Regions from separate parts of the Streptomyces sp. NPDC033177 genome, predicted to be linked through region 1. Evidence: riboswitches for the same ligand, from Rfam matches in the RefSeq annotation. Region 1 holds a riboswitch; the other holds the start of a gene.
The links. A riboswitch is a leader RNA that binds a small molecule or an ion and turns the genes downstream of it on or off. The one in region 1 is predicted to bind cobalamin.

Region 1 (19,959 bases):
CATGCCTGCCGGCGGCCGGGCGGCGAGGACGAGGGGCATGCCGCGCAGCGCGGCCGGTGTCAGGTGCCGGTGGCTGCCGCTCGCGGGCACCACGATCATCCCGTCGACCTGGCTGGCGGCGAGATCCTCCACCAACCCCCGCTCCCGGTCGACCTGTTCGGCGGTGTTGCCGAGCAAGACCCGCAGGCCGTGCGCGTAGGCGACCTCCTGGACGCCGAGCGCCAGCCGTGAGTAGAAGGGGTTGGCCAGGTTGGTGACGACAAGACCGATCATCCCGCTGCCGCCGACCCTCAGACGGCGGGCGGTTTCGTTTCGCCTATAGCCGAGCTCGTCGACGGCGCTCAGTACACGCTGCCTGGTGGCCTCGGTGACCTGGGGGTCGTCCTTGAGGACCCGGGAGACGGTCATCGCGCTGACCTTGGCACGAGCGGCGACATCACGCATCGTCGGCGCGGCGGCGTCGCTCGGTCGGTGCTGCGCCACGGCCGGTCCTTCCTTCGTGCCTTCGCAGGGTCATTGTCATCGGCGGGCTGCCGGAGCTGCGGGCGCCGTCATTCTAGAGAAGTTCTCCGCCTCCCATGCCGTCCGCCCGGGCCGGTGCGGGCCTGTGGCGAGGCGGGGCTGCCTTCTCACGGCGGAGCCACGCAGCCGGAGTCAACAGATGCGGGGCGGGGCGCGACGACTCCGGTCTCCCGCTCCTCGCCTTGGGACCGCCGTTCCAGGGCCCAGTGAGCGGCGCCGATCAAGGGAGCATCGTGAGGCCTTTTGGCGGTGCGCAGGTCCATGGCGGCGATGACGGCAGCCACTTCGTGCCCGGCGGCCTCGGCTCCGGTGGTTAGACCCTCCCGCAGCGCCGGTCCGATGAGGTCCCAGGACGCGGCCATGGAGCCACCGACCACCATCACGTCCGCCCGGAAGGCGCCGCACCACGGCGCCAGGGCACGCCCCAGCGTGCCGAAACATTCAAGGATCACCGCCGAGGCCCGAGAGTCCCCCGTGCGGGCCAGTGCGGCGATGTCGCTGACGTCCGGGCCCTGGGACCCTCGTGCGAGGCCCGCGGCCCTGGCATACCGCGCGCGGATCGCCCGTCGTGAGATGACCTCCTCCAGCGGCAGGCCGTCGACGGCGATGCGGTGGGCCCGGCCGTCGGGCGGCACGGCAGGACCTTCGGTGACGGGCTGTCCGTCGAGCAGGAACGATGATCCGACGCCGGTGCCTAGCGTGATGCACACGGACCGGCTCCGCCTTTCTGCGGCTCCCCCGTGGTACTCGCCGATGGCGAAGGCATCGGCGTCGTTGAGGAAGCGGATGGTGCGCGGATCGGGCAGCCGCTCGCGCAGTTCCGCGCCGACGTCGACATCGTGCAGCGACTCGAACTTGCCGATGCCGCGGAATCGTCCGATTCCGGCGGCGTAGTCGAAGGGCCCCGGTAGGGCGACGCCCCACGGCGCGTCGGCGGGCGCTTGCGTGTGCCGGGCAGCTGCGGCGAAGGAGTCGAGTATCTCCGCGGCGTCCGCGTCGGCGGACACCGGCCTGCGTACGAGGGAATCGGCGACCGGAACACCGTTGGTCATGTCCACCACGGCGGCGGTGACATGCGTGCCGCCGATCTCCAGCACGGGCACCAGGGTCATGACGGCCTCACCAGGGATTTGACGACCTGTACGGGTCGTGTGCCGAGCGGGTGCAGGCGGTATCCGCCCACGGCTGCGGGCACAGTGAGGGTTTCGGCGAACGCCAGGTCGTGACGCCGGCCGTCGGCGGTCTCCACCACCACGCCGTCACCGGCGGCGACGTTGAGGATGTGGAAACGGCCCGCGGTGTCGTCGTCGGCCGGCCCCGTTCCCTCCAGCACCAGGCGGTGGACCGCGTAGAACATCTCGGGAAGTGCGCCAAGGATCTCTTCGCGCCAGCCCGCGCCCTCGCGCAGGACGCGCGGCTGCGGGACGAGGTCCTCGACGACCTCGGTGCCGCGTCGGTCGGTGTCGAGGTTGGCGAAGGCGTGAGCGTGCGACAGCGGCCTGGGCACCCCGGAGTTGGAGCGGCGCAGCCAGTCGTAGAGGCGCAGCGAGTAGAGGTAGGGCGTGGCGCTGATCTCCAGCACGAGGTTGCCCGCGCCCGATGCGTGCGGGGTCCCGGCCGGGATCATGAACAGTTGGCCGGGGTCGGCGGGGAACGTCTGGACGTGGTCCTCGACGTGCAGCGGCGTGCCGTGCGCCGCCGACGCCTCGACTTCCTTACGGAGGATGTCCACGTCCGTACTCTGCCGCAGCCCGAGGAAAACCTGCGATCCGGGGTCGCTCGCCGTGACGTAGTAGGTCTCGTGCTGGGTGTATGACCAGCCGAAGTTCTCCCGCATGTACTGCTCCTGCGGGTGGCAGTGCAGCGAGAGGTTGCCACCCCCGACCGTGTCGAGGTAGTCGAAACGGATGGGGAAGGAGGTGCCGTAGCGTGCGTGCACGTCCGCGCCGAGGAACCGTTCGGGATGCAGGACACACAGCAACTGGAACGGCAGTTCCACCTGTGCCCCGGCGTCCTGGCCGACGAGGACCCCGGCTTCGGGAGCGATCAGCTCGTAGCCCAGTGCGGTGTTGCCGCCCTCGGGCTCGAAGCCGAGCTGCTCGGCGGCCCACTTTCCGCCCCAGGCGGTGGAGTTGAAGTACGGGCGGGTGCGTACCGGCTGCTGGGCTAGGGCGGTCAGGGTGGCGCGGAAGGCCTCTCCGTCCAGGGAAGCAGGCGCCTGCGGGTTCTGTACGTCGACCCAGCGGTCGATCGTGGGCGCCAGTGCGTCGCGGTGGCGGTCGGCGACCGGCCAGTCGGTGTAGAAGAGGCGGCGCAGTTCGCCGGGAGCGTCGTGGTGACCGAGGTTGACGCCCACGGGCAGTGTTCCGGAGGCCACGGCCGATTCGGCGTACCGCTTGGGCAGGTCCGCCCACCAGAGCAGGTCGGGCGAGCACAGGGCGGAGCCGGGGCCGAAGACCAGCAGAATGCCGCTCGCGGGCCGAGCGACGGTCAGCGGTCCTTCGAAGAGGTCGGCCATGGTGAACTCGGCGAGGGGCAGGAAGAACGCGTCGCCGCCGTCGTGAGGGGTGCACAGCCGCTCGACGGCTGCCGGTGACCAGTGCTCGCGCACATCCAGGACCGCCACCTCGGCGCCCTGGGCGCGCAGGGCGGAGGCGAGCCCCTGTGCTGCTGCGTCCCAGTCCAGGGCCGCCGGTCCGTCCAAGGCGAGCACGGTCGGCCGGTCGGGCAGGGTCGCCGCGGCTTCGTCCCACCCTGTGACCACGGTGCCGGTGGCCGCCGGGTAGCGGGGGTTGCGTTCGTAGGGGCGAGGCTCTGAGTGCACAGGTAACTCCAGGAGAGGTGAGCGGGGGCAGCCGGAATGTTATCGATACCAATCATGGTGCACAAGATTGCTGCTCAGCGGCAAGCCATAACCGCTGCCAGAGATGGTGGACAGACGGATTCCCGCAACAGAGTCTTGTTTCGGCCTCATGGTGTCGTTAACATCCTGGCCATCCGAACCGCCGATGCCGTGCGGTACGGCGAGATCTCGCGGAGGGCGTCAGGCCCTCTCACCCACCACACCCCAGAGCCAGGGATCCCGACCGGGATCCACAGGGAAGGGCACCCATGAGATCAATCGGCGGGGCGACGCAGTGGCCGCCCCACCCGCTCGGCCGCCGCAGCCTCCTCGCGGGCATCGGAGCGGGCGCCGCGGTCGCGGTCGCCGGCTGCGCCCGCGGCGACAGCACCGCGGTGAAGCCGGGGACCACCTCGCTCGCCAACGACAACGCCACCTGGGACCAGGGCTATGTCGCGGCCGGGCAGGAGCTGAAGAAACTCACCGGTTACGCGCTGCGGCCGCTGTCCAACCCGAACCCCACGTCGTACAAGCAGGTCACGCAGATCTCGCTGCAGACGACCAAGGCCACCGACATGATCAAGTGGGCCTCGGGCTACTTCCTCAAGTCGTTGGCCCGCACGGGAGAGCTCAGCGATCTCTCCTCGATATGGGCCGATTACGAGGACAGGCAGTGGGTCACCCCTCAGGCTCGTGAGGCGATGTCCTACCGCGGCTCCGTCTACGGGATACCCCTCTACGAGTCGTACTACGTGCTGTTCTACAACACGGCTCTCTTCCGCAAGCACAAGCTGCGGGCTCCCGGCACCTGGGACGAGCTGCTGCACAACGCCGCGGTGCTGAAGAAGGCCGGAGTCATCCCCTTCGTTGCCACCCAGACCGGCAACTGGCCCGCCTACGAGTGGTTCCAGGAGCTGGTCAGCAAGGTGGATCCCGACTTCTACGCGGAGCTGATCGACGGGAAGGCGCAGTACACCGACCCACAGGCGCACAAGGCGCTGCAGATCTGGCAGGACTTCATGCGCAAAGGCTGGATGACGCCGGCGGACTTCGACCAGAACAACGGCCCTGCCGCGCTGAAGGCAGGACGCGTCGGCATGTTCCTGCACGGCTCGTGGCAGTCGCAGGGGATCGCTGCCACGGGCATGAAGCCGGGCGTGGACTTCGACGCCTTCGTTCTGCCCCCCGTCGAAACATCCACCCGCCGCTCCGTGATCACCGAGTCCGGCGTTCTCGCCGTCCCGCGCAAGGCCGTTTCACACGACGCGGCCATGGCCAACGCGGCGCACTGGCTCGACCCGAAGGTCCAGCAGGTGTGGACCGACTTCCTGCAGGACGCCTCGGCCAATCCGCGCTCCCGGCCGGGCAACCCGGTGATGGCGGGCCTCAAAGAGCGCGCACGCAAGGAACGTTGGGCACAGCTTCCCCGCTACGGCGAGTCCGGCCCGCCCAACCTCATCCAGGGAAACACCGATGACCTGGGCAGTTTCATGACCGGCGCATCCTCCCCGCAGGCCACCTTGCGCAGCATGGCCGGCCGGGCGGCGAAGGAATGGGCAGCATGGGAGAGGGACGAAGCATGAGTTCTTCCGTCGAACAACGGCGACCGCTGCTTCCCGGTCCCGGCTCCTCCCCCGATCCGCACCCCGCGGCCCCCACGCCCACGCGCCGCCACCCCCGGCGCCTGCCGGGGAAGCTGGCCGCGGCCGGATTCCTGGCCCCTGCCGTGCTCTTCGTGAGCGCACTGCTGCTGCTCCCGTTCGCCACCACCGTCTACCGGAGCTTCTTCGACGACCGGCGGATCTCCGTCTTCGCCGGGCTCGACAACTACCTCCTCTTCCTCAGCGATCCGACGCTGACCCGGTCGATCCAGAACACCTTGATGTGGGTGGTCGGCTCAGTCGCCCTGCCGATGGTCCTTGGCCTGGCCATCGCGGTGCTGACGCACAGCGGCGGATGGTCCCGAGTGGCCCGCCTGCTCGTCGTCCTTCCCTACGCCCTGTCCGGATCAGCCGTCGCGGTGGTGTGGAACTTCGTCCTCACCACCGACGGCGCCGCGAACCAGGTACTCAAGGCGTTCGGCCTCGATGCACTCGCCCAGGGATGGCTCCTCGAATGGCCGGGCAACACACTGGTCATGATCATCGCCAACACCTGGCAGGCGGCGGGCGTCGCGGTGATCCTCTTCCTGGTCGGACTGCAGACCATCCCGCCCGAGACCCTGGAGGCCGCGTCCCTGGACGGTGCGGCGGGCTGGCGGAAGTTCTGGTACGTCGTCCTGCCCCAGCTGCGGACCGTGTCGGTGATCGTCGTCGGGACCAGCCTGGTCGGCGGCCTCAAGTCCTTCGACCTGATCTGGGTGCTCACCCAGGGAGGGCCCGGCCGGCAATCGGAGACGCTCGCGGTCTCGATGTACCAGGAGACCTTCCTCGCCCTGCACCCCGGAGCAGGCGCGGCGGTCGCGGTCGTCCTCACCGCGATCGTGCTTCTCGCCTCGTGGCTGTACCTGCGGCGCCAGCTGACTCCGAAAGGCAACTGATCATGCCTACTCGCACCCCGCGCAGAAGTGCCCCACGGCCGCGGCCCACGGCAGGCCGGATCGCGCGCAACACGACCCTGGTGATCATCTCCCTGGTGTGGGCACTGCCCACCTGGCTGCTGCTCGTCAACGCCCTGGTGCCGGCCGCCGACTACAGTGGCGCGCCCCACTGGTGGCCCCAAGGGTTCGGCCTCTTCGACAACATGTCGCAAGCATGGACGCAGGCGGAACTGGGCCCCGCCATGGGCAACAGCCTCCTCTACGCCGTCACCAGCGCCGCAGCCGCCATCCTGGTGGCCACCACGGCCGCCTTCGCGACCGTCATCATGCCGGTCAAGCACAAGACGCTGTGGTTCTGGCTGATCTACTCCGGAACCCTGCTGCCGCTCCAGGTCTTCCTGCGCCCCCTCTTCCTGGCCTACGCCGACACCGGCCTCTACGACGCCCAGTTCGGGCTGTTCCTGGTGTACGTGGCGATCGCCATCCCGTTCGCGTACTTCATCATGCGCAACTTCGCGCTGACCCTCGCGCCGGAGATCATCGAGGCCGCCAGGATGGACGGTGCCTCGTGGTGGCGCATCTTCTGGCAGATTCACGTGCCGCTGTCCCGGTCCGCCATGGTGGCCGCCTTCGTCTTCCAGTTCGTCGCCGTCTGGAACGACCTCCTGTTCGGCATCACGCTGTCCACCAGCAGCAACATCCGCCCCGTCATGGCCGCGCTGGCCGAACTTCAGGGCAACTACTCCAATGTCGGGCCGCCGGTCGTGCTCGGCGGCGCGCTGCTGGTCTCGCTGCCGACCGTCGTCCTGTTCTTCTCCGCGCAGCGCTTCTTCGTCAGCAGCCTCAAGCTCCACGGCTGAGCCGCATTCCTTCCGCCCCTCACCGATCCACCTTCTTGAAAGGCAGACCGTGGTGAAGACACCCCTCCCCGCCGCACTGGCCCTCGCCGTCCTCGCCGGAGCGCTGTGGGCGACTCCCGCCGCCGCAGCCGACAGCGACCGGCAGACAGCTCCCTCCACCTGGGCCGAACGCGCCACGGCCAGCTACCGCTCCCTCCAGCAGCACCTCTACCAGGGGCCGCAGGAACACGGCCTGTACCTGGAGAAGACACCGCGTACGGAACAGGAGAACGCCCACTCATACCTCTGGCCCCTGCGTGAGGCGGCCGCCGCCACCGTCGACATGTCCGAACTGCCGCGCATCGGCGACCGCTACGACCGTGACGCCGCCGAGCGGTTCACGACCCTGCGGCTCTACTTCAACCCCCGCGACGGCAGGTCCGGATACGACTCCTACCTGCCCGCCCCGCTCGGCCAGGGCGGCGACGTCTTCTACGACGACAATGCCGTCGTCGGACTCACCTTCCTCGACCAGTACCGGACGACCGGCAACAAGCTCTACCTCGAGCGGGCAGCGGAAACCTACCGAGTCGTCACCCGGGCATGGGACACCGACCCGGCCAAGCCGTGCGCCGGCGGAATGCACTGGGTCGACTCCCCCAGCAACTACATGCGCGCAGCCAACGTCACCGGCCTGTCCGCCCAACTGGCCGCGGAGCTCTACGCCATCGAGCGCGAAGACCACTACCTCGCGAACGCGAAGAAGTGGTACGAGTGGAACTGGTCGTGCCTGCGCCGGTCCCCCGGTCTGTACGACAACAGCCGTGACGACGACGGCAGCACCAACAAGACCCTCTGGTCGTACAACTCCGGCGCGATGATCGGCACCGCCACCACGCTCTACCGCGCCACCGGCGACCGCACATACCTCGACCGCGCGGTCCAGGACGCCGAGGGCTCGCTCGCGTACTGGAAGCAAGGGGACCGGCTGCACGACCAGCCGGCGATCTTCAACGCCTTCTACTTCGACAACCTCCGCATCCTCGACGAGGTACGGCCCAACCGCGAATACCGCAAGACGGCCGCCGCCTATGCCGAGCGGACCTGGAAGGACAACCGGACGCCCACCGACGGCCTGTTCCGCTTCCAGCCCTCCGGCGGCGGCGACCACGCCCCGGACGCACAGGCCGAAACCCTCCACCAGTCCGCGATGATCCAGATCTTCGCCGGGCTCGCCACCGACCGTTCCTGACCCCTCGTCGCCCCACGCCTCGAACAGCACGCCCCGGCACCACACACGAGTGGAGACCTCTCCCATGCCCCGCCCCGCACTTGCCCGTCCCTCCTGGTGGGACTCGAACATGGCCCGAGACATCCTGCGCGAGCGCGCGGTGTCCGCCGAGGGGCTCCTCGGCGGACACCGGATCACGATCTCCTGCGAACCTCTCCTTCGCCACGACGGCGCGGGCGGCCTGCTGCAGTCCGTCCGCGTCACGGCCGGCCGGCCGCTCACCCGCGCCCGCGTCACCACCCTCACCGGCCAAACCCTGCGCTGCGAGGTCCTGCCGGGGCCGGGGTCGGACACCCGCCTCCTGGTTCCCGAAGCGGACACGCCCACGACCGTCCTGGTCGAGCTGCCCGAGCTGGCCGACGGAGAGAGCGTCGAGGTCCTGCTGACCCCACAGCGCCACTGGACGCTGCACCTGGTCCAGCACGCCCACCTGGACATCGGTTACACGGACCCGCAGAGCACCGTGCTCGCCGAGGGGCGCAAGTACCTCGACTCCCTGCTCGAACTGTGCCGCACCACGGACGAGTGGCCCGACGCGTCGAAGTTCCGCTGGGCGGTCGAGGGCTTCTTCAGCTACGAGAACTGGTCACAGAACCGGCCGCCGCGACAAGTAGCGGAATTCCTCGACCGAGTCCGCGAGGGGCGCATCGAACTGGCCGCGATGCCCTTCAACCTGCACACAGAGACCTGCTCCACCGACGAGCTGCACGAACTGCTGCGCCCGATACGCCAGTTGCGGGAACAGCACGGCATCGACATCACCACCGCCATGCAGACGGACGTACCCGGTCAGGTCGTCGGACTTCCCGACGTCCTGGCGGCCAGCGGGATCCGCTATCTCTCGGTCGCCCACAACTGGGCGGGACGCGCGGTCCCGCACCACGTCGGGGGCCAGGATCTGCCGCGCCTGTTCCGCTGGCGGGCCCCCAGCGGCAGCGAGGTGCTCGTCTGGCGCACGGACACCCCGCACGGCCTCGCCTATATGGAGGGGTCGATCCTCGGCTTCGACGAATCCTTCGACCGCGTCGACGATCTGCTGCCGAACTACCTCTCCGCCCTGGCCAGTCATCAGTATCCGCACGAGGGCCGCGGAATCCCCGGATTCCCCATCCTGGACGAGGAGTTCAAGGGCGACCCCTACCCGTGGGACATTCTGCACCTGCGGGTCCTGGGCAAGTTCGCCGACAACGGACCGCCGCGCCGCATCATCGCGGACACCGTGCGCCGGTGGAACGAGGAGTGGGCCTTCCCCGTCCTGCGCACCTCACGCAACGAGGACTTCTTCAAGGACGCCGAGGAACGCCTCGGCGACCGGCTCGAGACCTTCGAGGGCGACTGGACGGACTGGTGGGTCGACGGCGTCGGCGCGGGTGCCGTGCCGCTGGCCGCCACGCGCGACGGGCAGGCGGCGCTCGCCGACGCACAGACCGTCGCGGGCTACGCCCAGATCCTGGGCGCGCCGGACGCGGCACGGATCACCGGGGCCGCGCCTGAGGTGTACCGCGCGGCCTCCCTGTTCAACGAGCACACGTGGGGTGCGGGCGACCCCTGGACGCACGGCGACCACGGCCACGCCTCGGGCGAGCCGCAGTGGCACTGGAAGTACGCCCAGGCCCTGCACGCCCACGACGGCGCACGCACCCTGCTCGACTCCGCGAGCGCGGCACTGGGGGAACGGCTGTCTCCGCGCGCAGGGACGCTCGCCGGCTACTACATCGTCAACACGTGCAGTTGGCCGCGGTCCGAGGCGGTCCGCCTCTTCCTGCCGGAGAGCACCGTGCCCCTCGATGACCCGGTGCGGGTCGTCGACTCCCGCGACGGCACACCTCTGGCGGTGACGCAGGAGGAGCAGAGCAACGAACTGCACCGGGCGGCCGGGCGTTTCCTCCTGTTCCGGCTGGCTGACGTACCGGCCCACGGGGCGGTACGCGTGGACGTCGAGTCCGCTGCCGCGGCCGGGCACGTGGTGGAGGAGCCCACACCGGGCGAAGCCCCCACGGTCCTGGAGAACGAGTATCTGCGCGTCCACGTCGACCTGGCGTCCGCCTGCATCGACTCGATCCTGGACAAGCGGACGGGAGCCGAGCTGGTCCGGCAGGACTCCACCGTCGGCTTCAACGGCTACCTGTACGACGAGTACGCGACGGCCGGCGGCTTCAACCACCAGTCGAGCAAGACCACGGCCAACGCCTCGATGCATCTGCTGGCCACGCGGAATACGGCTTCCCCGGCGGCCTTGGTGGAACGGACGTCGGACGCGACCGGGCAGACGCTGGTCTACGAGTGCGCCCCGGCCGGCACCCGGCGACTGCGGGTCAAGGTCCACCTGCCGCATGCGAGTGCACGGATCGACCTGGAGAACCGGATCGACAAGGCCGCGACGCTGACCAAGGAGAGTGCGTTCTTCGCCTTCCCCTTCGCGATGGGTTCTCCGGTCCTACGGATGGAAGCCACGGGTGGAGTCACCGGAACGGGGCTGCCCACGGTGCCCGGTTCGGCCCGGCACATGCGGGCGATCCGCCGCTGGGTCAGCCTCCAGGAGGACGGCACCAGCGCCGCGCTGGCCACCCAGGATGCGCCGCTGATCCAGGTGGGCGGGGTGGCCATCCCGTATGTGCCCTACCCGCAGTCACTGGCCCAGGAAGAGCCGGGCACGGTGTTCTCGTGGGTTCACAACAACATCTGGGACACCAACTTTCCCTCGGAGCAGGCCTTCGACCACGTCTTCCGCTACAGCGTCGGATGGCAGGAGACACCCGCCGCAGGTGGTGCGGTGCTCGGCATGCGCACGGCCGCCGTCGGCAGCCGGCCACTGATACCCGTACGAGCCGGCCGTGCCCCTGAACCCCACCCCAGCGCCTCCCTCGCGCTGCTGGCACTGGATGACCCACGCGTGCGGGTCGTGGGCCTGACGGTGCCGCAACCGGGACGCCTGCTGGTGCGGTTGCAGTCCTTCGCCGAGGAACCTCTCACGTGCCGACTCACACCCGGCTTCGCCGTCACCGCCGCGACGTCGGCCGACTATCTCGGCTCCGCGGGTCCCGCACTGCAGGCCGACACCGACGGCTCCCTGCCGGTACCCGTGCCGCGGCTCGGCACCACGGCAGTGTTGCTGACACCGGCGGATACGCACGACCTTGAGTGACGTTGCCCGCACCGAGGGGCTCTGTTCGGCCGCGCGGTCGAACGGGGCCCCTCTCTCGTACACGGGCAGGGCTGATTCAACACCGTGGCGAGCTCAAAGGGACATCGGTCCGATCGAGTGGATTCGCAGGGACGCCTACCGCAGGAGGGCCTTCCATCGGGCTCGGGATGGTGCCGTTGCACCCTCATCCCCGATCCGGAAGAAGTGCACCGACATGCGACGTACTCACTCCCGACGCCTGCTCGCAGCTGCGATCTTGGTGGCGTCCGTACTGGCCCCGATGGGGGCGGTTCCCGCTGCTGCTGGTACTGCCACCCGCCAGGCGGATGTCGACCGTCACGACCAGGACAAGCACCATCCGAGTGGCTTCAGCCGCGACATGACCTCGCGGCTGGACAAGGCCGTCGAAAAGGTCCGCCGGGAGGCCAACATCCCCGGCGTCGCCGTCGGGCTATGGATGCCGGGCAAGGGACGCTACGTACGCGCGAGCGGGGTTGCCGACACCGCCACCGGTAGGCCGATGACCACCGACCTCTACACGCGGATCGGCAGCGAGACCAAGACCTTCACGGTCACCGCCTTGCTCAAGCTCGTGGACGACGGGCGGATCCGGCTTGACGACCCGATCTCCCGCTACGTCCGCGGCGTGCCGAATGGTCACCGCATCACGCTGCGCCACCTCGCCGAGATGCGCAGCGGCCTGTTCCCGTACACCGACGACCCGGATTTCGTGCACGATCTGCTGAGCGACCCGGGCCGCTCGTTCGGCCAACGGGAAGTCCTCGCGTACGGCTTCAAGCACCGCAATACCTTCGCGCCGGGCAAGCAGTTCCAGTACTCCAACAGCAACCTGGTCCTTCTAGGTCTGGTGATCGAGAAGGTCACCGGTCATCGCGTCGCCGACGTCATCCACAAGCGGGTGCTCCACCCGGCCCACCTCGATCACACGCTCTTTCCCAGCGGCCCCGAGTTCCCCGAGCCGCACGCGCGCGGCTACACCAACCAGACGCTGAGCGGAAAGGTCGAGGACTCCACCGACTGGAACCCCAGTTGGGCCGGAGCTGCCGGGGCGATGATCTCGAACCTGCACGACCTGCGCCGTTGGGCCAAGACCGTCGCCACTGGGACGCTGCTCCGCCCGGAGACCCAGAGGCAGCGGCTTCGGATGCTGCCGACCGGCCACCCCGGTACGAGCTACGGTCTCGGCATCTTCAAGACCGGCGGCTGGATCGGGCACAACGGCTCCATCCCGGGCTACGAGAGCGTGACGGTCTACCTTCCCTCGCAGAAGGCGACCTTGGTTCTGCTGCTCAACACCGACATCACGCATGAGGGCCAGGAGCCGTCCTCGCTGGTCGCCCGAGCGATCACTGAAGTCGTCACCCCCGACAACGTCTACGACCGCCCGGTCCCCCGCGCTGGTGCCGCATCAGCCAACGTTCACCCTGGTGCGACATCTCGCCCCACCCGTCACCCGTAGGCGTCCACTGCCATAGTCGGGGCATGAACGGTGACTTCTTGGTCCGGCACCATCACCAGTTGACCGCGTGGCTGAGGGATGGTGACGCTGAAAGCCTCGACGCATTCCTGGGCGCGCACCACGATGCCTTCGAGCTCGTGACGACAGATGGAGTGATCCTCGACCTTGAGACGCTGCGAGGCTCCCTGCGCAGTGCGGGCGGCAGCCGGCCTGGATTGTCGATCGAGGTCGAGGAGATCACCAGCGTCACCCCCGAGGTGTACCGGTTCCTGGAGCGCCACAGCGTGGACGGCGCTGTCCTGGACGTGCGGGTGGTGACGGCCGTGATGGGGGACGGGTTGCTGCTCAGTGTGCAGGAGACCGCCCGCCGGTAAGGACAGACGTTGCCTGATGCGGCCCCTGGAAGCCACTGTTGCAGAGCGACGACCAGGGACAGCTGCTGACGTTCCGCGGCGAGGGCCTGCCCCTGGCTTGCACCGCAGACGAGCCTGCCGTGGGAGAGCGGATCACTCCCCGCCCTCAAGGTCGCCCTCTGTCTCCAAGTACGCCTGGCGCAGGGCATCGAGAGCCGCTGCGTCCGGCTTCTCCCACATACCCCGCGACTCCGCCTCGAGGAGCCGTTCGGCGATGCCATGCAGCGCCCATGGGTTGGCCTCTTGGAGGAACTGGCGGTTGACCGGGTCCATGACGTAGGTCTCAGTGAGCTTGTCGTACATCCAGTCGGCAACCACGCCGGTCGTGGCGTCGTAACCGAACAGGTAGTCCACGGTGGCGGCTAGTTCGAAAGCGCCCTTGTAGCCGTGGCGGCGCATCGCCTCGATCCATTTGGGATTGACCACGCGGGCCCGGAAGACTCGGGACGTCTCCTCGACGAGGGTGCGGGTGCGGACCGTCTCGGGGCGGGTGGAGTCGCCGATGTACGCCTCGGGGGCGCTGCCACGCAGGGCACGGACGGTGGCGACCATGCCCCCGTGGTACTGGAAGTAGTCGTCGGAGTCGGCGATGTCGTGTTCGCGGGTGTCCGTGTTCTTCGCGGCGACCGCGATGCGCTTGTACGCGGTCTCCATCTCGTCGCGGGCCGGGCAGCCGTCGAGCTCGCGGCCGTAGGCGTAGCCGCCCCAGACGGTGTAGACCTCGGCGAGGTCGGCGTCGGTACGCCAGTCACGGGAGTCGATGAGCTGGAGCAGGCCGGCACCGTAGGTGCCGGGCCGGGAGCCGAAGATACGGGTGGTGGCGCGACGTTCGTCGCCGTGCGCTGCGAGGTCGGCCTGGGCGTGGGCGCGCACGTGGTTGGCTTCGGCGGGTTCGTCGAGGGAAGCGGCCAGGCGTACGGCGTCGTCCAGCAGGCCGATGGTGTGCGGGAAGGCGTCACGGAAGAAGCCCGAGATGCGCAGCGTCACATCGATGCGGGGGCGGCCCAACTCCGCGGACGGGATGATCTCCAGGCCCGTCACACGGCGGGAAGCATCGTCCCAGACCGGGCGCACGCCCAGCAGGGCCATGGCTTCGGCGACGTCGTCCCCGGCGGTGCGCATCGCGCTTGTGCCCCACAGGGAGAGACCCACGGACGTGGGCCAGTCACCGTTGTCGGCGCGATAGCGCTCAAGCAGGGAGTCCGCGAGGGCCTGTCCGGTCTCCCAGGCCAGGCGGGAGGGGACGGCCTTGGGATCGACCGAGTAGAAGTTGCGGCCGGTCGGCAGGACGTTGACCAGGCCGCGCAGGGGTGAGCCGGAGGGCCCCGCCGGCACGAAACCGCCGTTCAGGGCGTGGACGGCGTGGTCGAGTTCATCGGTGGTCGCCGACAGGCGGGGGACCACCTCGCGGGCTGCGAACTCCAGGATGGCGGCGACCTGTTCGCCGTGTTCGGTGGGGACGGCGACACAGTCCCAGTCGGCTTCCTCCATCGCCTCGACCAGGGCGCGCGCCTTGTCCTCCGCCTCGTCCGCGGTGGTGCGGGTCGCAGCCGACTCGTCGAGGCCGAGGGCTTCGCGCAGCCCGGGCAGCGCCGTCGCGCCGCCCCAGATCTGGCGGGCGCGCAGGATGGCGAGAACGAGATTGACTCGGTCCCCGCCCTGCGGCGGCGCACCGAGTACGTGCAGGCCGTCGCGGATCTGGGCGTCCTTCACCTCGCACAGCCAGCCATCGACGTGCAGCAGGAAGTCGTCGAACCCGTCGTCGTCGGGGCGGTCGGCCAGGCCGAGGTCGTGATCCAGCTTGGCGGCTTGGATGAGGGTCCAGATCTGGGCCCGGATGGCCGGGAGTTTCGCCGGGTCCATGGAGGCGATCTGGGCGTATTCGTCGAGGAGCTGTTCCAGGCGCGCGATGTCGCCGTAGGAGTCGGCGCGCGCCATCGGCGGGACGAGGTGGTCGATGAGGGTGGCGTGGACGCGGCGTTTGGCCTGCGTGCCCTCGCCGGGGTCGTTGACGAGGAAGGGGTAGATCAATGGCAGGTCACCGAGGGCTGCGTCCGGGCCGCAGGCGGCGGACAGGCCGGCGTTCTTGCCGGGCAGCCACTCCAGATTGCCGTGCTTGCCAAGATGGATCATGGCGTCGGCGCCGAAGCCGCCGTCTTCCTGTGCGGCGGCGATCCAGCGGTACGCGGCCAGGTAGTGGTGCGAGGGTGGCAGATCCGGGTCGTGGTAGATGGCGATGGGGTTCTCGCCGAAGCCGCGCGGCGGCTGAATGACGATCAGCAGATTGCCGTGGCGCAGAGCGGCCAGGACGATGTCACCCTCGGGGTTGCGGCTGCGGTCGACGAACATCTCGCCGGGCGCCGGGCCCCAGTGCTCCTCGACGGCGGCCCGCAGCTCCTTGGGCAGCGTGGCGAACCAGCGCCGGTAGTCCGCCGCCGGCACGCGCACGGGGTTCTTGGCGAGTTGTTCCTCGGTGAGCCAGTCCTGGTCGTGGCCACCCGCCTCGATGAGCGCACGGATCAGGTCGTCGCCGTCACCGGAGGCGAGGCCGGGCACATCCGTCGCGCCGAAGTCGAAGCCCTCCTCGCGCAGGCGGCGCAGGAGCGCGACCGCGCTGGCGGGGGTGTCCAGGCCGACCGCGTTGCCGATCCGGGAGTGTTTGGTCGGATACGCGGACAGCACCAGGGCGAGCCGCTTCTCGGCGGCCGGGATGTGCCGAAGCCGCGCGTGGCGCAGGGCGATTCCGGCGACGCGGGTGGCGCGCTCGGGGTCGGCGACGTAGGCGGGCAGACCGTCCGCGTCGATCTCCTTGAAGGAGAAAGGCACCGTGATGAGACGGCCGTCGAACTCGGGGACGGCGATCTGGCTGGCGGCGTCCAGCGGGGAGACACCCTCGTCGTTCTCGGCCCAGGCGGCCCGCGAGCCGGTGAGGCACAGGGCCTGCAGGATCGGCACGTCCAGGGAGGTCAGGGCGCCTGCGTCCCAGGACTCGTCGTCGCCGCCGGCGGAGGCCTGGGCGGGCTTCGTGCCGCCGGCCGCGAGGACCGTCGTGATGATCGCGTCCGCGGCCCGCAACGTCTCGATGAGTTCCGGTTCGGGAGCGCGCAGGGACGCCACGAACAGGGGCAGCGCGCGTCCGCCCGCCGCTTCCACGGCATCGCACAGGGCGTGCACGAAGGCGGTGTTGCCGCTCATGTGGTGGGCGCGGTAGTAGAGCACGGCCACGGTGGGGCCGTCGTCCGGCGTCTGGCGGGTGGACCGCTCCAGGGGCCCCCAGGAGGGTGCTGGTGCGGGTGCGTCGAAGCCGTGGCCGGTGAGCAGCACCGTGTCGGACAAGAAGCGGGCCAGCTGTTCCAGGTTGGCCGGGCCGCCATGGGCCAGGTAGGCGTGGGCCTCGGCGGCGATCCCGACGGGGACCGTGGAGGCGGCCATGAGCTGGGCGTCCGGTGCCTGTTCACCGGTGAGGACCACCACAGGACGCCCGTCGGCGAGCAGCAGGTCGAGCCCGTCCTGCCATGCGCGGATGCCACCGAGCAGGCGTACGACGACCAGGTCCACGCCGTCCAAAAGTGCGGGCAGCTCGTCCAGGGTCAGCCGGGACGGGTTGGCGAAGCGGAAGCTCACCGGGCCGGTGGCAGCCCGGGCGCTGAGCAGGTCCGTGTCGGACGTCGACAGGAGCAGGATGGAGGAATGCGTGGGGTGTCCCCCGGAAGAATGCGGCATGCGCTGGCGGCCTTCCTCGGGGTGTCCGCGCCCCGGGCGGTGTCGGACGGCGGGAGTTCCTGGCTCGCCCGACCCTCACGGATCGGGCTCACAGTGGCGGGACCGCGCCGGATTCGCACCGGGCTTCCTCCCTGTCGCCGTCGTGGCGATGGCAGACCTGATGATCCACCAGGAGCATAGTAAGGGTCGACGTCTCGGTGCGGGGAGTACGTCCAGTGTGATGGTCGGTATGCTCGCCGCCATGCCCTCGGCCCCCCTCCATCCCTCGTCCCAGGCCACAGCCGCTTTTCGGGACCGCGATGACGCATGCCCGGGCGCCTTGCGGCTGCACTCCGCGAACGACGGGGCGCTCGCCCGCGTACGCCTGCCCGGGGGCGTTCTGCGCACCGATCAGGCCGCGGCGCTGGGACGTGCCTCTCTCGAACTCGGGGATGGTGATGTTCATCTCACCTCACGCGGCAACGTCCAGTTGCGTGGCCTGGACGCGTCCGACGGCGAAGAGCTGGCGCGGCGTCTGGCCGCTGCGGGACTGCTGCCATCGCCCCGACACGATCGGGTCCGCAACATCGTGGCGTCGCCGCTGTCCGGTCTCGATGGCCGCGAACACTTCGACGTACGGCCGTGGTTGACCGCGCTCGACGGCCTGCTGTGCGCGAGTGACACGGCGAGCGGGCTTTCGGGGCGGTTCCTGTTCGCCTTGGACGACGGACGCGGTGACGTCGCCGCGCTCGACGCCGATGTCACGCTGCGTGCCACGCCGGACGAAGGAGCCCTCCTGCGCATGGAGGGCTGCGGCGTGCTGCGCGTGGCCGCCGACGACGGGCCTCGCTCCGCACTTCTCGCGGCCGAGGTCTTTCTCGAGGCGAGCGGCGGGCAAGCATGGCGTGCGGCCGAACTGCCCGCCGAGATCGGGGACTTGACCGCTTCGGTCGTACGTCGTCTGGTGTCGTGCGGCATACCGGTTTCCGGGCCGGACAAGACCCCTTGGCCCCTTGCGACGAAGCCGGAGCCGGAGCCGGGCATCGTCACCGCACCCGACGGCGCCACGACCCTGTCCGTCCTGGCCCCGCTCGGCCGCATATCGGCCGCCCAGTGGGTCAAGTTGACGAGCACCGCTTCCCGGGAGCTGCGCCTGACACCCTGGCGTGGTGTGGTCCTGCCCCACTCCCCCGCCGAGCTCCTGCCCGGCCTCGCCGCGGCCGGGCTCGTCACCTCCCCGGCCTCCGCCTTGGCAGGCGTCGGCGCGTGCATCGGGCGTCCGGGCTGCGCGAAGGCGAAGGCCGACGTCCGGGCTGACGCCGCCGCGACGAGTACGGACACGGGGGGTGCGGGCGGCCGACTCCCGGTGTACTGGTCGGGATGCGAGCGCCGCTGCGGACACCCACGCGGGGACCACGTGGACGTGGTCGCCGGGCACGGCGGCACCTACCAGATCTCCGTCCACCGTGCCGGCCGCACGCGGACCGTCACCACGCACGACAACCCCTCACAGCGGGCCGCCGCCCTGGCAGTGGCCCGCCAGGACAACGCATGACTAGGAGCACGGTGTTCGAGTACGAGAAGGACGGCCCGGCGATCTACCGGCAGTCCTTTGCCATGATCCGCGCCGAGGCCGATCTGGTGGGCCTGCCCGCCGACGTGGCCCAGGTCGCCGTTCGGATGATCCATGCCTGCGGGATGGTCGACCTCGTCCGCGACGTCACCTACACCCCGGACGTCGTCTCCCGCGCCCGTGCCGCCCTGCGCGCCGGGGCGCCCATCTTCTGCGACGTCCAGATGGTGGCCAGCGGCGTGACCCGCAAGCGGCTGCCCGCCGAAAACGACGTGCTGTGCACGCTCTCCGACCCGTCCGTCCCCGAACTGGCCGCCACGTTGGGCACCACGCGCAGCGCGGCCGCCCTGGAACTGTGGCGCGACCGCCTCGAGGGCTCCGTGGTCGCCGTCGGAAACGCACCCACCGCGCTCTTCCGACTCCTCGAGATGATCGAGGAGGGGGCGCCCCGGCCCGCCGCCATCATCGGCGTCCCGGTCGGCTTCGTCGGCGCGGCCGAGTCGAAGGACGCGCTGGCCGACCATCCCTTGGGCCTGGAGCACTTGGTGGTACGCGGCCGTCGCGGCGGCAGCGCCATCGCGGCCGCCGCGCTCAACGCCATCGCAAGCGAGGAAGAGTGACCGTGAGCGGCAAGCTGTACGGCGTCGGGCTCGGCCCCGGTGACCCGTCCCTGATGACCCTGCGGGCCGTCGAGGTCATCGCCGAGGCGGATGTGATCGCCTACCACAGTGCCCGGCACGGCCGGTCCATCGCCCGCTCGATAGCGGCGAAACACCTGCGCGCCGACCACATCGAGGAACCGCTGGTCTACCCGGTCACCACCGAGACCACCGACCACCCCGGCGGCTACAAGGGCGCCATGGAGAACTTCTACACCAAGGCCGCGGCCCGCCTGGCGACCCACCTCGACGCGGGCCGCACTGTCGCGGTGCTCGCCGAGGGCGATCCGTTCTTCTACGGCTCCTACATGCACATGCACAAGCGGCTCGCCGACCGCTTCGACACCGAGGTCATCCCCGGTGTCACCTCCGTGTCCGCCGCGTCGGCACGCCTGGGCACGCCGCTCGTCGAGGGCGAGGAGGTCCTGACGATCCTGCCGGGCACCCTGCCCGAGGAGGAACTGACCGCCCGCCTCGCCGCCACGGACACTGCCGTGGTCATGAAGTTGGGGCGCACGTTCCCCAAGGTGCGCGGCGCTCTGGAGAGTTCGGGGAAACTCGGCCGGACCCGGTATGTCGAGCGGGCCACCATGAGCGGGGAGCGCCTGGCCGAACTGGCCGACGTGGAGCCGGAGACGGTCCCGTACTTCTCGGTCGCCGTACTGCCGAGCCAGGTCGACGCCCCCTGCCCCGAACGGGAACGCGGCGAGGTCCTCGTGGTGGGCACCGGTCCTGCCGGCCCGCTGTGGCTGACCCCCCAGACTCGAGGCGCCCTCGCGGACGCCGACGACCTGGTCGGCTACACGACCTATCTGGACCGCGTACCGGTGCGTCCCGGCCAGCAGCGGCACGGCTCCGACAACCGCGTGGAGGCCGAGCGCGCCGAATTCGCCCTGCAACTGGCCCAGCGCGGACGTCGGGTGGCCGTCGTCTCCGGGGGTGACCCGGGGGTGT
Region 2 (3,326 bases), on a different contig from region 1:
GGGCGCCCCCTTTTAGGGGTGGGGGGGAGAGGTAGAGGGTGGCGATCCCAACCACAAACACGGCCTTGTCCACGGGGTGGCGGCGGCGCCAGCGACTGCTGTGCGCCGCCGCGTCAATGGGCAGCACGCCGGGTCAGACCTGCCCGGCCCCGGACCGGGTGTGCTCCTCGTCGACAGCTTGCTCCGCGGTAGCTGCATCGGTACGCGCCGCCTCGGTACGCGCTGCCTCGGCGCCCTGACGGCGCCCCTTGCGCAGACCGAAGTAGTACGCGAGGACGCCCGCGCCGAGCGCCGCCTGCAGCGCGAACAGCGCCGACTCGATCTCCCCGGAGGGGGGTTCGTACAGCGGCGAGAACCAGGGCTCGTAATCCGGCTTGATCTCGGTGATCGCGGTCTCGGCCTGGGCGTCGGCCCCGGCGAACGGCTCCTTCTCGTCGTCGCCGAGGCCGAGCGCCAGCGGCAGCACCGCCAGCGCGGCGACGATGAGGAGGAGCAGAGTGTTGATCTTCGCGTTCCGGCTCATCAGGCGCTGGCCCCCGTCTCGGTCTCCGTCTTGCTGCCGGTGTCTGCCTGCGCGGACGGCTTCTTGCTTTGGAGCAGCACGCCGAGCCGCGTGAGCTCGCCCCTGCTCGACTGCACGAGCAGCCGCATCACCACGACGGTGAGCAGCCCCTCGCTGACCGCGAGGGGGATCTGCGTGACGGCGAAGATGCCGCCGAACTTGCCCAGGGCGCCGATGAATCCGCTGCTGGGGTCCGGGAACGCCAGGGCGAGCTGGACGCTGGTGACGCAGTACGTGGACAGGTCGGCGACGAACGCACCGAAGAACACGGCCACCATGAGCGGCACGTCGTACCGCTTCAGGAGCCGGTAGACGGCGTATCCGGCCCATGGCCCGACGATCGCCATGGAGAACACGTTGGCACCCAGCGTGGTGAGCCCGCCGTGGGCGAGCAGCAGCGCCTGGAACAGCAGCGTGATGGTGCCGAGCACCGCCATGATCGGCGGCCGGAACAGGATCGCGCCGAGCCCGGTGCCCGTCGGGTGCGAGCAACTGCCCGTCACGGACGGGATCTTCAGCGCGGAAAGGACAAAGGTGAACGCTCCGGACGCACCCAGGAGCAAGGTGCTCTCCGGGTGTTCCTTGACCTCACGGGTGAGGGAGCGGACTCCGTGGACGACGAACGGCGCGGACGCTACGCCCCAGGCGATCGCGTGCGCCGGTGGGAGGAAACCCTCGGCTATGTGCATGGCTAAGCAGACCCTCTCCAGCACCTCGTGGATGGACAACGCGCCTTGGCCGGTCTCCTGGCTGACGGGTCGTACCGACCGGACTCCGCCTTCCCGGGCGCGTGTTGCACCCAGTGGCTGCCGCGAGGGCTGGAGCCGGACTTCCCGATCACAGTGGCGAGGGCCGCACCGGCATCACACCGATTTCCCGAGCACCAAGGCGTGGTGACCCTAGTGCGGAATCGAGTGACCTGACAACTTGCGGGACCGCACCGCTTGTGGCACACACGAGCGCACACGACCTGGGCGTACGCCCCTGGTCAGCCCATGTGCAACGGCTCATGCGCGCCCGGCGTACGCCCTGCTCCCCGGGAGGTCGCCCCTCCTGTGCCGCAGGACACCGCGAGAGTCCTGGCGGGGTGGCGGGGCCCGAGGAAGACGACGACGCCTTTGCCGTCGGGTGCGGGGTGGGTCGCTGGGTCCAGCCCTGGCGATCGTAGAAAGCCATGGCCTGCGCCGACCGGACCGAAGTGAGCAGCCAGGCACGGCCGTCGGGGGCACCCGCGGCCACCGCCCCGAGCAGGGCCGTCCCGATCCCGGTCCCCTGCGCCCCGGGGCGTACGGCGAGTTCGTCTATCTCACGCGCCCCGCTCAGCCACATCAGGGCGCGCTCGGCCCCGAGTCCGGCGGCCGCCTGCGGATAGCAGCGATCGGCGGGAAAGGGGGCGGGAGTGGTCCACCCGGTGGTGAATCCGGCGATGTCCGACCCCTTCAGGGCGATCGCCGCGGTGAAGCCGGGACGCCGCACGTCGTCGCCGAGCCGGACCAGGAACTGCGCCGCCCTCTCCTCGTCCTCGTGCCAGGGCGGCGGGCCGAAGGCTTCGCCGTAGACCGTGCGCAAGGCGTCGGTGTGCGCGAGCAGTTGCTCAGCGCACAGAACGCGGACGGCCGCCGTCATCGGGCGGTCTTCGCCGGGTCCGCTCCCGGCTGCAGGGCCGCGTACTCCAGCGGGGCGGACGGATCGATCGACACGTCCAGGGGCGCGGGCTCGGCCCCGGCGCGTACGAGCAGGTCGCCGACGGCGGCGATCATCGCGCCGTTGTCGGTGCACAAGGTCATCGGGGGAACGCGCAGTCGCACGCCGGCTGCCGCGCACCGCTCCTCCGCGAGCGACCGCACCCGCGAGTTCGCGGCGACCCCGCCGACCACGACGAGGGTCGTGACCCCGTGATCCCGGCAGGCGGCGAGCGCCTTGCGGGTCAGGACGTCCGCGACGGCCTCCTGGAGCGAGGCCGCACCGTCGGCCACCGGCAGTTGACGGCCTGCGTGCCCTTCGGCCCATCGGGCGGCGGCGGTCTTGAGGCCGGAGAAGGAGAACGCGTACGGCGCGTCCTTCGGCCCGGTGAGCGGGCGGGGGAAGGCCACCGCGCGCGGGTCGCCGTCCCGGGCCGCGCGGTCGATGGCGGGGCCGCCCGGATACGGCAGGCCGAAGACCCGGGCGACCTTGTCGAAGCACTCGCCGGCCGCGTCGTCCAGGGTGTCCCCCAGGTGCACGATCCGATCGCGGGCCAGGTCCCGGACGAGCAGCAGGGACGTGTGCCCGCCGGAGACGATGAGCACCACGCAGGGCTCGGGCAGCGGGCCGTGCTCCAGCGTGTCGGCGGCGACGTGACCGGCCAGGTGGTGCACCCCGTACAACGGGACGTCGAGCGCGTGGGCCAGGGTCTTCGCTCCCGCGAGGCCGACCTGCAACGCACCCGCCAGGCCGGGGCCCGTGGTGACGGCCACCGCGTCGATGTCGGACAGCTCCAGGTCCGCCTGGTCTAGGGCGTGCCGGACGACCGGGGTGAAGGAGTGCAGATGCGCTCGGGCGGCGATCTCGGGGACCACACCGCCGAACCGGGCGTGCTCGTCCATGCTCGACGCGACCACATGGGCGAGCAGCCGCCCCTCCGAGACGATCCCCGCCCCGGTCTCGTCACACGACGACTCGATTCCCAGCACAATGCGCCCCGCGGCCACCGGCGTCTCCTTCACGTACAGGTCTTCCGTACTTTCCGCAAGAGAATTGTAGTTGCAATCCATGTGCAATAAGA

Region 2: it holds a riboswitch for cobalamin, as region 1 does, so the genes downstream of both, ACZ5U5_RS12400 (energy-coupling factor ABC transporter permease) here and cobN (cobaltochelatase subunit CobN) in region 1, are expected to answer to the same signal.

What each region holds. Positions count from the first base shown of each region.
Region 1 is NZ_JBVIPS010000004.1:379,820-399,778, reverse strand. It holds gene ACZ5U5_RS16710 (LacI family DNA-binding transcriptional regulator) at 1-444, opposite strand, end outside; gene ACZ5U5_RS16705 (ROK family protein) at 630-1,634, opposite strand; gene ACZ5U5_RS16700 (class I mannose-6-phosphate isomerase) at 1,631-3,346, opposite strand; gene ACZ5U5_RS16695 (ABC transporter substrate-binding protein) at 3,634-4,947, shown strand; gene ACZ5U5_RS16690 (carbohydrate ABC transporter permease) at 4,944-5,903, shown strand; gene ACZ5U5_RS16685 (carbohydrate ABC transporter permease) at 5,906-6,763, shown strand; gene ACZ5U5_RS16680 (glycoside hydrolase family 76 protein) at 6,816-7,994, shown strand; gene ACZ5U5_RS16675 (glycoside hydrolase family 38 N-terminal domain-containing protein) at 8,059-11,178, shown strand; gene ACZ5U5_RS16670 (serine hydrolase domain-containing protein) at 11,393-12,658, shown strand; gene ACZ5U5_RS16665 (nuclear transport factor 2 family protein) at 12,682-13,032, shown strand; gene cobN (cobaltochelatase subunit CobN) at 13,165-16,794, opposite strand; cobalamin riboswitch at 16,832-16,960, opposite strand; gene cobG (precorrin-3B synthase) at 17,036-18,328, shown strand; gene ACZ5U5_RS16650 (precorrin-8X methylmutase) at 18,340-18,966, shown strand; gene ACZ5U5_RS16645 (precorrin-2 C(20)-methyltransferase) at 18,969-19,959, shown strand, end outside.
Region 2 is NZ_JBVIPS010000003.1:284,784-288,109, reverse strand. It holds gene ACZ5U5_RS12405 (energy-coupling factor ABC transporter substrate-binding protein) at 134-523, opposite strand; gene ACZ5U5_RS12400 (energy-coupling factor ABC transporter permease) at 523-1,251, opposite strand; cobalamin riboswitch at 1,282-1,465, opposite strand; partial or broken gene ACZ5U5_RS12395 (GNAT family N-acetyltransferase) at 1,551-2,188, opposite strand; gene tsaD (tRNA (adenosine(37)-N6)-threonylcarbamoyltransferase complex transferase subunit TsaD) at 2,185-3,252, opposite strand.